One region of the Paenibacillus sp. GL_099_B genome, then DNA from elsewhere that is predicted to be linked to it. Evidence: riboswitches for the same ligand, from Rfam matches in the RefSeq annotation. Region 1 holds a riboswitch; each other region holds the start of a gene.
The links. A riboswitch is a leader RNA that binds a small molecule or an ion and turns the genes downstream of it on or off. The one in region 1 is predicted to bind cyclic di-AMP.
Positions count from the first base shown of each region.

Region 2: linked by a shared signal. The riboswitch ahead of AC3ITG_RS00535 (C40 family peptidase) and the one ahead of AC3ITG_RS10730 (C40 family peptidase) in region 1 are both predicted to bind cyclic di-AMP.
Region 3: linked by a shared signal. The riboswitch ahead of AC3ITG_RS19305 (3D domain-containing protein) and the one ahead of AC3ITG_RS10730 (C40 family peptidase) in region 1 are both predicted to bind cyclic di-AMP.
Region 4: linked by a shared signal. The riboswitch ahead of AC3ITG_RS06875 (HAD family hydrolase) and the one ahead of AC3ITG_RS10730 (C40 family peptidase) in region 1 are both predicted to bind cyclic di-AMP.

Region 1 covers NZ_CM174430.1:2,268,012-2,271,217, reverse strand. The annotation lists gene AC3ITG_RS10750 (X2-like carbohydrate binding domain-containing protein) at 1-61, opposite strand, end outside; tRNA gene AC3ITG_RS10745 (tRNA-Leu) at 388-471, opposite strand; gene AC3ITG_RS10740 (pectate lyase) at 586-708, opposite strand; partial or broken gene AC3ITG_RS10735 (pectate lyase) at 750-1,166, opposite strand; cyclic di-AMP (ydaO/yuaA leader) riboswitch at 1,429-1,560, shown strand; gene AC3ITG_RS10730 (C40 family peptidase) at 1,566-2,030, shown strand; gene AC3ITG_RS10725 (carboxymuconolactone decarboxylase family protein) at 2,130-2,459, opposite strand; gene AC3ITG_RS10720 (hypothetical protein) at 2,559-2,777, opposite strand; gene AC3ITG_RS10715 (hypothetical protein) at 2,901-3,206, opposite strand, start outside.
Region 2 covers NZ_CM174430.1:110,545-113,750, reverse strand. The annotation lists gene AC3ITG_RS00545 (M1 family metallopeptidase) at 1-720, shown strand, start outside; gene AC3ITG_RS00540 (hypothetical protein) at 731-1,573, shown strand; cyclic di-AMP (ydaO/yuaA leader) riboswitch at 1,826-1,963, shown strand; gene AC3ITG_RS00535 (C40 family peptidase) at 1,967-2,437, shown strand; gene AC3ITG_RS00530 (GNAT family N-acetyltransferase) at 2,829-3,206, shown strand, end outside.
Region 3 covers NZ_CM174430.1:4,269,459-4,272,664, forward strand. The annotation lists gene lpdD (prenylated flavin chaperone LpdD) at 1-97, opposite strand, end outside; gene AC3ITG_RS19300 (polysaccharide deacetylase family protein) at 245-1,033, shown strand; gene AC3ITG_RS19305 (3D domain-containing protein) at 1,166-1,822, opposite strand; cyclic di-AMP (ydaO/yuaA leader) riboswitch at 1,825-2,021, opposite strand; gene AC3ITG_RS19310 (amino acid ABC transporter ATP-binding protein) at 2,307-3,029, opposite strand; gene AC3ITG_RS19315 (ABC transporter substrate-binding protein/permease) at 3,016-3,206, opposite strand, start outside.
Region 4 covers NZ_CM174430.1:1,518,189-1,521,394, reverse strand. The annotation lists gene AC3ITG_RS06880 (HAD family hydrolase) at 59-751, opposite strand; gene AC3ITG_RS06875 (HAD family hydrolase) at 917-1,315, opposite strand; cyclic di-AMP (ydaO/yuaA leader) riboswitch at 1,433-1,608, opposite strand; partial or broken gene AC3ITG_RS06870 (glutathione peroxidase) at 1,961-2,287, shown strand; gene AC3ITG_RS06865 (hypothetical protein) at 2,368-2,466, opposite strand; tRNA gene AC3ITG_RS06860 (tRNA-Leu) at 2,604-2,686, opposite strand; gene AC3ITG_RS06855 (urease accessory protein UreF) at 3,109-3,206, shown strand, end outside.

The DNA of each region.
Region 1 (3,206 bases):
GCACTGCCGCAATCATGATTACCATGAAACACATTGCCATCCTTTTTCCGATTCGTTTCAAATTATCCCTACCCCCTCTGAATTTGGTCGTTCAAACCCTTGTTGATAGCGCTTCCATACGAGAAGAGAATAGTGGATGAAAGATTTCCAGGATAGGTACAATTCGGTATTTTACGTACAATTAACCTGAAATATAAGGGCAAACCGTCGCAGAACGAACACATTTCCATTACTGGATAAATAAACAAAGTTTTTTTCTCTGCTCAAGTTGAAGGAATGAGTTGAAAAGAATTAGGATGAGCAAATATCAAAATCCGTAAACAAATAAAAAAGGTTCCTAAAGTGGCAACAATGCCATTCTAGGAACCTTTTTCGTATTACATATGATGCGGTCGAGAGGACTCGAACCTCCACGGGGGTTAGCCCACACGGACCTGAACCGTGCGCGTCTGCCAATTCCGCCACGACCGCGTATGTCGTATCTCCGAGAAATTATATCGCGGCGACAAGAAATAATATATCATGTGCAGGTAATTAGTGTCAACAAAAAAATAATTCCCCTTCAATGATAAAGCCTTTTAAAAATTATATCTTGGAAGGCCAGTTGCCGTACCAGGCATACCCGCCTCTTCTTTCCTTATCGATATCGCTGAGTTTATATTTCACAACCCCATCACGTCCTACGAAGATCGGTTTATCCGTTCCAATTTCGTAAAAACGTGCCCAAATTGGCGCTGCACCTGAATCAGCTACGAGTTTGCTACTTCATAAATCCTTGTTCCTGCAGGTTTAAGGGAGCTGGAATCATGCAGCTGTCCCCATGCAGTCAGTTTACCATTCGCTACAACCTGTGTATTAAGAGCATCTACGCCTTTGGCAACTGATTTTTTACTGCGATCCGCAAGAGAGCTGTCGATGAATGAGAAATCACCTTTACGTGCACCTACTTCATCCAACATGTACATGACATTATCATGGCATCATCGTAAGTTGATTCCTTTGATGGCAGCAGCCGAATACCGCGGATCATTCGTCTTTTTAAATTCCTTGGCTAATCTTCTAATTTCTGAGTATGTAGCTTTGTTATCAATCGTAGATTTGGCCCACTCACCACTTGTTTCTTTGTACTCCTTCTTCCATCCCCCGTCAGGACGTTGATTAGGCAAAATATCTGAGATACTTGCTGTCGTTCCAGATACTTAACCTAAAGCTATCGTCTAATTGTATATGAGAAAACCAATAAATTGTCCAATTTTTCTCCATTTGAAACAGTAGTTACTTTTTTGTCATCTATTAAAAATCAACATTCGAGTTATTTCTACATAAATAGCGATAATTCCGTTAACATTGAGATGATAAGAAGTGTTCAAGATCGGTTTGACATTTTCGCATTTATGCAATATAGTTTCAAAAGGTTACAAAAACTTAATTATTCATTTGCCGAGTTTCATGTTTGAAAACGGGGGAACCATTTTGGGTGAATTATTCTTATACATAGGAAATATAGGGAACCTTCTACCGAACCCTTAGCTAACTCCGTAGGCATCGAAGGGAGAACAAAAATTTTGAAAAAGCTTATCATCTCCATTTTTGGAGCAGCAGTTCTATTTACATCCGGTGCAGCAAGCACAGAGGCAAGCAGTATTAACACCGTCGTTAACAACATGACTGGCATACCTTACAAATGGGGCGGCACAACAATGGCCGGATTTGATTGCTCTGGATTTATGAGATATATTTTCAACAAATATAGCATTGAATTACCACGCACTTCCCAGCAACAAGCTAAGGCCGGAACTCCGGTATCCAAAGCTAATCTGCGTACTGGTGACATGGTATTCTTTAATACGATGGGCAATGGCATTTCACATACAGGTGTATATATCGGGGGCGGACAGTTCGCTCATGCTTCAAGCAGCAAGGGTGTCAGCATCACACAATTATCCAATCCTTACTTCAACGATCGTTACGTAACAGCACGCCGGGTAACAGGACAGTTTATGTATAACAAAATGCTGGGCAAAATATAAGTTAAACACGAAAAGGCTTCGGTTATAACCGGAGCCTTTTCTTTGTCTACATTGATTTTCTACAGACGTAAAGTCGCAATCAGTCTGCAATTAAAACTTTTAATGTAATGCCTTCTGTACTCTCATTGCACCCTGAGACAGCGCATGACCTCCGCCTACTGCTCCAGCCACAGCAACCGTCTCCATAATCTCCTGATCGGTCGCTCCTTTGGCACGTGCCTCTTCCACATGGTAAAACGTACATACCTCATTGTTTGCAAACAAACCAATGCCCAGCGCAATCAGCTGTTTGGTCTTGGCATCAATCGCCCCTGCCTGAAAACATTCTCCAGTGAACTCATGATAAGACTTCACCACAGCTGGCAGCACGTCGCTTAATTCACCAATCTGATCTTTATAGGCATGAACCTTATCATTCATCAATGTCACGGTTACCGCACATCCTCTCGGCTGATATGTTACAAGCTCTCACTGTACCTATCTTCTCTCCCGAGAGGTGTAATTATGCCAAAACATCCATGGTAAATCCTATTCTTCGAGCAGGCTCTCGCGTGGTTCGCTGAACAATTGATATCGGTAATTCCGATCAAGCTTGACCACACGACGATTCTGACGGCGAATGAGTACCTGCTCCCCGTCCCAAGCCACTACAATACCTGTCACATCATTGGACTGAATCTCGTCCCGTACTACCCTTACTTTTTCACCTGATAAACGCAGTGCATCCAATTGTGCATCACTGATCATATTTCCGACGCCTACTTTCCCAAAAAAATTATTTACAAAAAGAGACCTAAATGATAAGTCATTTAGGTCTCACGTGACTGTATTGGACTGTCATGTCATTCGAAAGTATGTCCCGACTGAAAGTTACCGCTGCGCGTGCTCTTTGCTGTCGTTCTTCTCAAACCAAAAATCAAGCACTTTGGCGGACATCACACGTTCTTCAAGGTACTCCACTTGATGCGGTGTAAATTGTTCTTTCCAAGAGAAGGACAACTCTTCGCACAAGCCTACAATCGTCAGCAATTCTGACCAGGCAACGTAGCGTTTGTACCAGAAAAATTGAGGATGTTCAATCATATAGGGATAAAGGTCATCGAATTCCGTATGTTTACAATCCAGGGCACGCTCAAAATGTACTTTCGATTCCGCCAGCTTATCAATAAAAAATTG
Region 2 (3,206 bases), 2.2 Mb from region 1:
GAAGGATTCACCTCCTATGCGGAAGATAAAGTGATGGAACAGGAATACGGACTTATCCCGAATCTGCCTGTACAATCAGGTCTTATTACTTCTCCAGCTTCACTGACACAGGACTCCTGGAAGTTTGATTCTCAGAATCAATATGCAGCGAACGTATACACACGAGGCAAGCTTGTATTACTCGGGATAGAACAACAGGTTGGTGCCAAAACGATGGAACGTGTTCTCTCGACCTATGTAAAGAAATACCGCTTCAAACACCCAACCTCGTCTGATTTTCAAAAGGTAGTGGAGCAAGTAACCCGTACATCCTGGACCGATTATTTTAATCAATATGTATACGGAGACGGCATGGCTGACTTTGCGGTGGAGAAGATCGCAATCAATCCTATCCTGAAAGACGGTCAAACGTTGTACGAGTCGTCCATTACAGTCCAGAAAAAAGGCAGTGAATATAAGAAGGTGCCTGTTCGAATTATGTTCGAAGATGGGAAAACCATGACGAAAGAATGGGATGGCAGCGAGGAGCGCATTACCTACAAACTGACCTATACTTCTCCTGTTTCCTGGGCTATGACTGATCCGCTATACACGATTGTGCTGGAGAACCATCATATGAACAATTTTCTGAAAGCTGGACTGGATGAGCCAACCAAATCCCGCTGGAGCATGAGCGCAACCAAACTTATAGAAGCCATATTCGGAAGTCTGTCATGGTGAGGTGGATACAGTGAAAGCGAAAATACGTGAAGGCTGGTTTCTCGTCCGTCAACATATGTTCATTGCGGCACTCTTATTTCTGTATCAATTAGTATGGGGATACTTTCTTTATCGAATGGTACAGTCTGCTGTGGTTCCGCTGCTCCTGCGTTATCCTGACCCTGATGCAGGGGAACTCAGTACGATTTTATTTAAAATGGAGAGCCAACTCAGCCTGACAACGAATCCGGAGGTCCATCGCTATCTATGGATTCTAGGGGCTATGCTACTGCTGCGGATGCTGATCAGCCCTCTCATTCAGGCAGGGCTGCTCTACTCGCTCCAGCATTTTAACCATTCGGAAGAACGCATTCCATTCATCCGCGGCATCAAAAATTTGTGGAAACCGATGTTATTGCTCCACACCATTCGTACCCTATTGCTGCTGCTACCGGCTTATTGGCTCGCACCAAAGCTCTATTCCATCTTTATGGAAGGTTTTCATTCCCTCCATCTGCTCTTGCCTGGTATTCCCTATGTTGCTGGTTGGATTGTGTACGGTTGGGTTATCCATCATGTCCTGCTCTACATGCAGTTTGGTATCTCAGCTCCTGATGGGGAAGGCGGAGCACGTGGTACGTTTCAAGCTCTATGGATTGCACTACGCCAGGTCATCACTCTAATTGGCATTGCCGTCCTGCTGGGTGGCCTTCATCTCCTGGTCTTTGGTGCCTTTACTTCAGCTTCATGGTTACTAACGGGCTTAACTGGTCTTATACTACAACAGACGTATCCACTTGCCCGGTGCTTGCTGAGCTTATGGAAGATATGCGCCCATTTCCGGTTATGGCAGTCCAACTCGGTCAAGGATTAAATTGAACGGTTAAAAATGGTTACCATCTCTATGTAAAGTTGTATTCATCAAATGCCATTAAACAAGCAAACCTCGACCTTTCCCCGTCAAAGGTCGAGGTTTTTTTTGTTAATTTTGTTGTTAAACGTTGCCAAAGTGATATACCTCTGTTACAATAATCGCAGTGAGTTTTTAGTAACAACTTTGTAATCTTTACCTTCATATTTGTAACTACTTAAAATTTAATCGTCATTACTTGATTTCGCAGGTGCATAACTAGCATAGCCAAATTCCTAGCACCTGGGAAGCGGGGGAACCAGTTATGGGTGAATTGATCTTGCAACAGAGGGATCATAGGGGACCTTCAACCGAATCCTTAAGCTAACCTCGCAGGCATTGGAAGGGGTATATCTCTTGTTTAAGAAGAAATTAACTGCGGCTGTACTCAGCCTCACATTCGCATTATCGCTTGGAGCAGGCAGCGCATTCGCAGATTCAAAAATGGACCAAGTCATTGATTCAGCAATGGGAACTACATACAAAAGCGGAGGAACAACGCTTAACGGCTTTGACTGCTCTGGATTCACAAGTTATGTATTCGACAAGCTGGGTATTGATCTGGCTCGCCAATCGAGTTCGCAATTCGACATGGGCGATTCGGTATCTCGCATGGAAATGAGACCAGGTGACTTGGTATTCTTCAATACAACGGGCAAAGGGGTCTCGCACGTAGGGATCTTTGTAGGGGATGGGAAGTTTGCACACTCCTCTTCTTCTAAAGGAGTTACAATCAGCGCATTAAGTGAAAGCTACTGGGCTAACCGCTATGTTGGCGCTAAACGGATTATGAGCACGGACGCATATGAGACATTGGCCATCGACTAGGGACAAGCTGAGCAACGTCATGCTGTAACAATAACACTACTGTAACGAAGCATAATAGAACCGTCTGGCACATTCTCCGCAGGAATGTATCCGGCGGTTTTTTTGTGCTTCGTTTCCTTTAACGTACTAGGGATAGCTGTCAAACCTAACTTCAACTTATTTAGAGCTATTTTTCGTTGCTTCGTCCGTGCTCTTATAATGTTTTTACCCATCCCACTATAATATAAACGAAATTACCGGAACTTTTGTTTCACTTTTTTTCTAAAACGAGGACTTGCCAAATGAACGCCTCTTTTGTAGAGTGAAAACAAGCTTAGATATGGAATGACATATGTATATGGACGGATCAGAACATTATAGCTTGTTCACAATGAGAGGAGCGTGCAGTTGTATGGATGAAGCCCCTGTGACGTTTCACGTTGTGCCCATGCAAGAAGGACATGCGGAACTAATCTGCGATTGGCAGTATGACCCGCCTTATAATATTTATAGCTGGCTGCCCTGGGAGCAGATGAAAGCACTTGAAGTGGAATTCGGAGATCCCCAGCTACGGAAGGAACAATATGCAGTGGTGCTGGGAGAGGATCATCAGATTTGCGGTTTTGCTCAATACTTCCCACTTGAAAGCGTCACCCGCATTGGACTCGGCATGCACCCCGATCGATGTGGTCATGGTCAAGGGACAGCTTTTGTCTCAGCCATTGTACAGGAAGCAATTCGCCGGAATCCTGCAAACGAAATTGATCTGGAAGTTCTGACCTGGAATGAC
Region 3 (3,206 bases), 2.0 Mb from region 1:
CTCCAATATGTGATCTTCCTCCAGTTACCATAAACACTTTGTCTTCCCCTGCCTCAATCACCTGTAAACGAACGGAGTTTAAGTCGTATGTACTCATCCTGCTCCACCTGTCCTTTTCTATATATATGGTGGAATTATGGCTCCGATTTAGCGAATCAGCAATGAAACATCTCACATCATGCATAAATACGGATGGCCCCGGGCATACCAAAGAGAACGCAATTTGGGAAAAGGAGGCACGAACATGCGTATACGCCTCATAATGTTATCCATCATGGTCATTCTTCTGGGAGGAAGTTATGCTCCTGCTCAGTTATGGGCTTCTTCAAGCCCGCAAGCCGAACCTGCTTCGAAGTCTGATTCTCCTGAAGAAGAACAGTTAACTCTGGGACAACTCAGACAGAAATATGCGGATACGTTCAAAACCAATGGCCCCTCAACAAAAAAGGTCGCTCTGACTTTTGATGACGTACCTGATCCAAGGTTCACACCGCAGGTACTGGATATTCTAAAAAAATACAAGGTGCGGGCTACGTTTTTCATTGTGGGAAATCGCGCTGAGAAACATCCGGATTTAGTGAAACGCATGGTGAAGGAAGGGCATATTGTGGGCAACCACAGCTACAATCACCCGGAGTTCAGTAAGTTATCCATGAATGCATTTCGCAAACAAATCTTACATACCGGGGATATTATTCGAAATCTGGCGGGTTACACTCCCAAAATGATTCGTCCACCCTATGGCGACATTAACGAGCAACAGCTGCAATGGGCAGCCAAACAACATTATAGCATTGTGAACTGGAACGTCGATTCTCTGGACTGGAAGGGCCTCTCCAAAGAGGAAGTCAAGCAAAACATCCTGTCCGCCGTCAAACCGGGTTCGATTGTTCTGCAGCATGCAGGAGGCGGTGTAGGATCAAAGCTGAGTGGTACCATTGAGGCGTTGCCTGAAGTTATCGAGGAATTGCGAAACCGCGGGTACGAGCTGGTGACTTTGGACGAAATGCTGGAACTGCCAAAGGGTAAATAGGTCAAGATCCCTTTAAGTCGGATATTCAAAAGGGTGTCCTTCAATCACATTATCGTGATTGGAGAACACCCTTTACTGTTTAATTTAGATTTAGTTGGAGTCACATATGATGATGTGAAGCTTGCTTTGATTTTATTTCAAAATGTAAAGTTCAACATCCTGAATACCAAATGTGCTCACGGATTGCTTGCTGCCAGGAATAAAGATATCGATCTTGTGACCTTTAATGGCACTGCCCACATCACGAGCCGTAGCGACAAATGCCTGTTTTGGCAGTCCTGGATGTGTATGACCTGTCACCAGTACCTTTGTACCCAATGGAATGATACTTGGGTCTACTGCAATGGTACCCAATTCAAGCGGATTACCGAAGTAATCCACAGCTCCCCAGCCTCCATTTTCGGAAGCGTCGGCGGAGTATGCTGTTGCTTTGACGTCGACAGCTTTGCTGTAATCAAACGTTTTCCCCCAGGCTTGAACAACCTTACTGTCCGCGTTAACGTCAAGACTTGCGGCAGTTACCGTTTTAGCTGCTGCAGCAGAAGCTGTGTTCGTTGTTTTACCAGGAATCGTAATTTTCAAACCGCCATAAATGTTGTAAGCTGAGATATCATTGTTAGCTTTAATAAGAGCGTTAAGTCCAACTCCATATTGTTTGGATAAGGTGTAGAAGGTATCCCCCTCTTTGGCCATATGAACTGAGTCAGCATGAGCCGGAACGGCCTGAATGAGCATTGCTGCTGTCAGCAAAGCTGTTGCTGTTTTGGCTATACGTTTCTTGTTAATCATGGTCTTCCTCCCTCATTATGCCTGCGAAGTTAGTTGTCGGATTCGGATGGAGGAAACCACCCTATAGGTTCAATTACATTAAAAATTTATGTAGCCCTAATTCACCCCAAGCCGTGTGCAAATGATTCTTCCCCAAGCACACCTTGCATCGTTACATCCCCCACACTCCCAACTCCGGAAGTTTCGGCAGGAACAAATATATCACAATTTTGTAACCAAGAGTCGTAGTAAATGTTACCATCTGGCTAATTCACTTCAACATTTATGCTGAATTCTAGCGACTTTTTCAAAAAAATGTCTGTTTGGGCTTATATCGTTGATGACAGAAACGTTACTTTTTATGTAAATCCGTGCGTATCCTTACATAACAAAACAATCCCTATTGACTAATCGTCGACAGGGATTGTTTAGGGGATGAAATTCTCATCCGCAGTATAGATTTTGTATTTTCATCTTGATCTTCATCCTTAATGACTTGGATGTATTAGAGCACTTTAGCGAGGAAGTCACGTGTACGTGCATGCTTAGGCTCACCAAACACTTCATTAGGCGTTCCTTCTTCTACAATAACCCCACCATCCATAAACAGGATGCGATCACCCACTTCGCGTGCGAAGCCCATCTCATGCGTTACAATAACCATAGTCATGCCACCCTCTGCAAGCCGCTTCATGACATCCAGTACTTCACCGACCATTTCAGGGTCCAGTGCAGAAGTAGGCTCGTCAAACAGCATGACATGCGGCTGCATCGCAAGAGCTCTTGCAATGGCTATCCGTTGTTTTTGTCCACCGGACAGCTGATTTGGAAAGGCGTCCTTTTTGTCAGACAGGCCAACCGTCTTGAGCAAGTCTGCGCAGATTTGTTCCGCTTCGTGTGCAGACTGTTTTTTCACTTTAATGGGAGCAATCGTAATGTTCTGCTGCACCGTTTTGTGCGGGAACAGATTGAAATGCTGGAATACCATCCCCATTTTTTCACGAGTTGCATTAATGTTATGTTTGGGGTCAGTGATCGAAACTCCCTCAAAGTCAATCTCACCGGAAGTAGGCTGCTCCAGTAAGTTCAGACAACGTAAAAAGGTACTTTTCCCCGATCCGGACGGACCGATGACCACGACAACCTCACCTTTGCCAATCGTTACGTTAATGCCCTTAAGCACTTCGTTCTTATCATAGGATTTATATAATTGTCTAACGTCTATCACTTGCACTCAACTTCCTTTCCAGTCTACCCAGCAGCTTGGACAAAATGAACGTCAGCACAAAGTAGATGGCTGCCGCAATCAAGAATGGATTCATCCCTTGATACGTAATGTTTTTGACCACACTTGCTTGGTACATAATGTCCACCATACCGATAACGGAGATAATGGAGGATTCCT
Region 4 (3,206 bases), 750 kb from region 1:
TTATATGTTTGAGCAGCAGTCTAATCCATACCGATTAGTTCTTAAATACTGCTCTTATTTAGTTGTCTGAATTTTGAGTTACCATTAACAATGGAAGAAGCTCCTCCAGTGATTCAATAGTCCAATCTGGACGCTCTGCATCCGCAAGCTCCGGCTGGAACCTGCCATAACCCTGCAAAATCCGGATCGTGTGCATACCCAGCTTCTTAGCCGGAATAATATCATTATCAATCCTGTCGCCGATCATGACCGCTTCCTCAGGTTTACATCCCGCCTGTTTCAACGCTACAGCATACAATTCAGGATCAGGCTTGGACACTCCTTCTTCAGCCGAACAGGCCAGCACATCCACATACTTGCGCAAGCCGTAGCTATCCAGCCGATTTTCCGTCCCCGGGCTCTGATTGGCAATGATACCAATCTTATAATGCTGCGACAACGTCTGGAGAACAGTGTCAGCTGACGCGAAGGGGTGCTCAAGCTCTTTGCGAAACTTCAGCTTCTCCTGTATCTGTTCCCGGTGCCCCTCATCGCTAATAAGGGTACGAATAGCCAATTTCATCGGCCATTGCTCGTAATTTCGGTAGGAGGCGGCAAATATATCTCGTACCGTCTGCATCTCCACCTGATAACCAAGCGCACAAGCTTCACGAACGAACTGACCGATAATATCATCTACCGGCTCCCATTCGTCCACGAGCGTATCCCCCACATCAAAGAACAACCATTGTATTCCACGTACATCCGGCACGCCTATTCCTCCTCGTTAGCCACAGGAAATTCATATCCCCATTTCCCAAACCATAAAAAAGAAGACCCACCATCATGCATGAGTCTCCTCAAGATTCCGTTTATTTATGATTTCAATTATAACAGGCAGCTGACACTGGATCAATCACAGGAATAGTACTAGCCACTAGCCATTAAGCAGAAACCCAACTTCCCCATTCAAGGAATATACAATACGGTCTGCTCCCATTCCCCGATAGATCCCTTTGGGATGGCTTTGTTCCGTAATGACACACAGGGACTTGGATGTCCAAGAGCGGCAGATCTGCAAATATCGACAGGTCAGGTTTAGGCTATTTTCAAAAATAAAAACATTGCCGACACTGTCTTGCGGCAAAAACCATTTCTGAGCTGCAGCCGTGTTCATGCGAATGACATGCTCCACACCGATTCTCCGGAGCCTGCGCTCTTCCCCTGCACTGTTGGTCAGAACGGCAAACGGCATTTTTTTGTACATCAGCAATTTGATAAATTTACGTCCTGCTTCATTTGGAGCAGTCACTAAGATCATCTCTTTATCCATCATTCGTTCCTCCCTTGGCGTGAAAAGACAACAAAAAAGAAGCGTGGGGGACCAAGGCCTCCCGGACGCTTCTTCAATAATCCATAGCAAAAAGACACTATGAACCAGCGTACGGCTTGTTGCCTCTCCCTTTAACGCTTACGAGGTTAGCTGACGGATTCGGGCGCGAGAGTCGCCCTATTTCCGGCTGTCACCGGAAAATTCACCCCATGGATGCCTACTGTCCTGGACAGTTCATCCTGTTGGTTCCCCCGTTTCCCACCCATGAATGAATGGAAACTCAGCGATTAAAACATCGTTCCTTTATAATCATTAATCAGAGCGATATTATCGTTTGTTTCGTTTTTCATGTAAAATTTAATTAGAATTGGAATTACGATATGAATCATACACCCGTGCCATATTGGTGTAAAGTCTGCGCAGATCACCGAATCGACGGATTTTTGCCATTTCACATCAATAATAGCGCTTACAACACATCCATTCTCTACCCATCTCTTCAAAGCTCTCTAATTCTCTCTTTAGCGAAATTCAGGTAGCAAATCAGTCACAGATCATACACGACAGCTTCAAATTGAGTTAAAAAATCAATATTAATTTTGCAATATTTAATTGCAATCAATATAATAGAAGATAGAAGAATATGAAATGGAGGAGATTTTCATGTCAGTCTACGACTACAAAGTAAACACCCTTCGCGGTCAGGAAGTTGAAATGTCCAACTATAGTGACAAAGTACTGCTTATCGTGAATACAGCAAGCCAATGCGGCCTCACACCTCAATTCAAAGGTCTGCAAGAACTTCAGGACAAGTTTAAAGACTCCCCATTTGAAGTTCTTGGTTTTCCAAGCAACCAGTTTGCACAGGAAAAAGGCTCTTCTGATGATATTGCCGAGTTCTGTCAGATGAACTATGGTGTTAGCTTCCCGATGTTTGAGAAGATCGATGTGAATGGTTCAAGCGCTCATCCTCTATTCCAGCACCTTACCAAAGAAGCGCCAGGCGTACTCGGCTCCAAAGCCATCAAATGGAACTTCACCAAATTCCTTGTGGATCAGAACGGACGTGTTCTGAAACGGTATGCTCCCAAAACAACACCTGATAAAATTGAAGCGGACATCAAAGAATTGCTTAAATAACAAGTGAAGGCCATCCGACCCCGGTAGACAGAATGAACATGTATTCAGGGGAAACGGGTGACCTTTTTTTGTCTGGACCCATCTTTATTGTAAAAAAGCATAAAAAAAGAAGCTCCCCATACGGGAAGCTTCTTCTTAATCGTTCTTATGATGCGGTCGAGAGGACTCGAACCTCCACGGGTATACACCCACTACCCCCTCAAGATAGCGTGTCTGCCATTCCACCACGACCGCATGTCATAAATAATCGGCAACAGAATTGATTATACCCGGTTCATGTTTAAAAGTAAAGCATTTTTCTTAATATCATTTTAACTGCGCTTTTCTCTTCCATAAATCGTATAATCTCGTCATTTTCTCCTACGAAGTGCATATGATTAAATTTGATCTCGTTTGTATACCCGATTAGGCTGATCACTCTACTTTATTAGTATTTCCATCCTTCACATCCTCTTAGCTCAACATAACTCATTAAGTTATATAAAATAACATTGAATAGATTTAATATTTAAAAAACCAAGAAACTATTGACAAAAAGCGGATATTTATGTGAATATATATATCATATAATTCGGATTTACAAACATAAAGCGAATCAAAATGGAGTATAAATGTTATTTAATATTACATTTAACGAACGTAGGAGGCGAAAGATTGTGAACCGTGGGAATAAGCTGCTCGATTATGTCAAACTGCTTGATTCCTCTATCCAGGTCGGAGGGTTCACCCATTCCTTCGGTATGGATGCCCATAT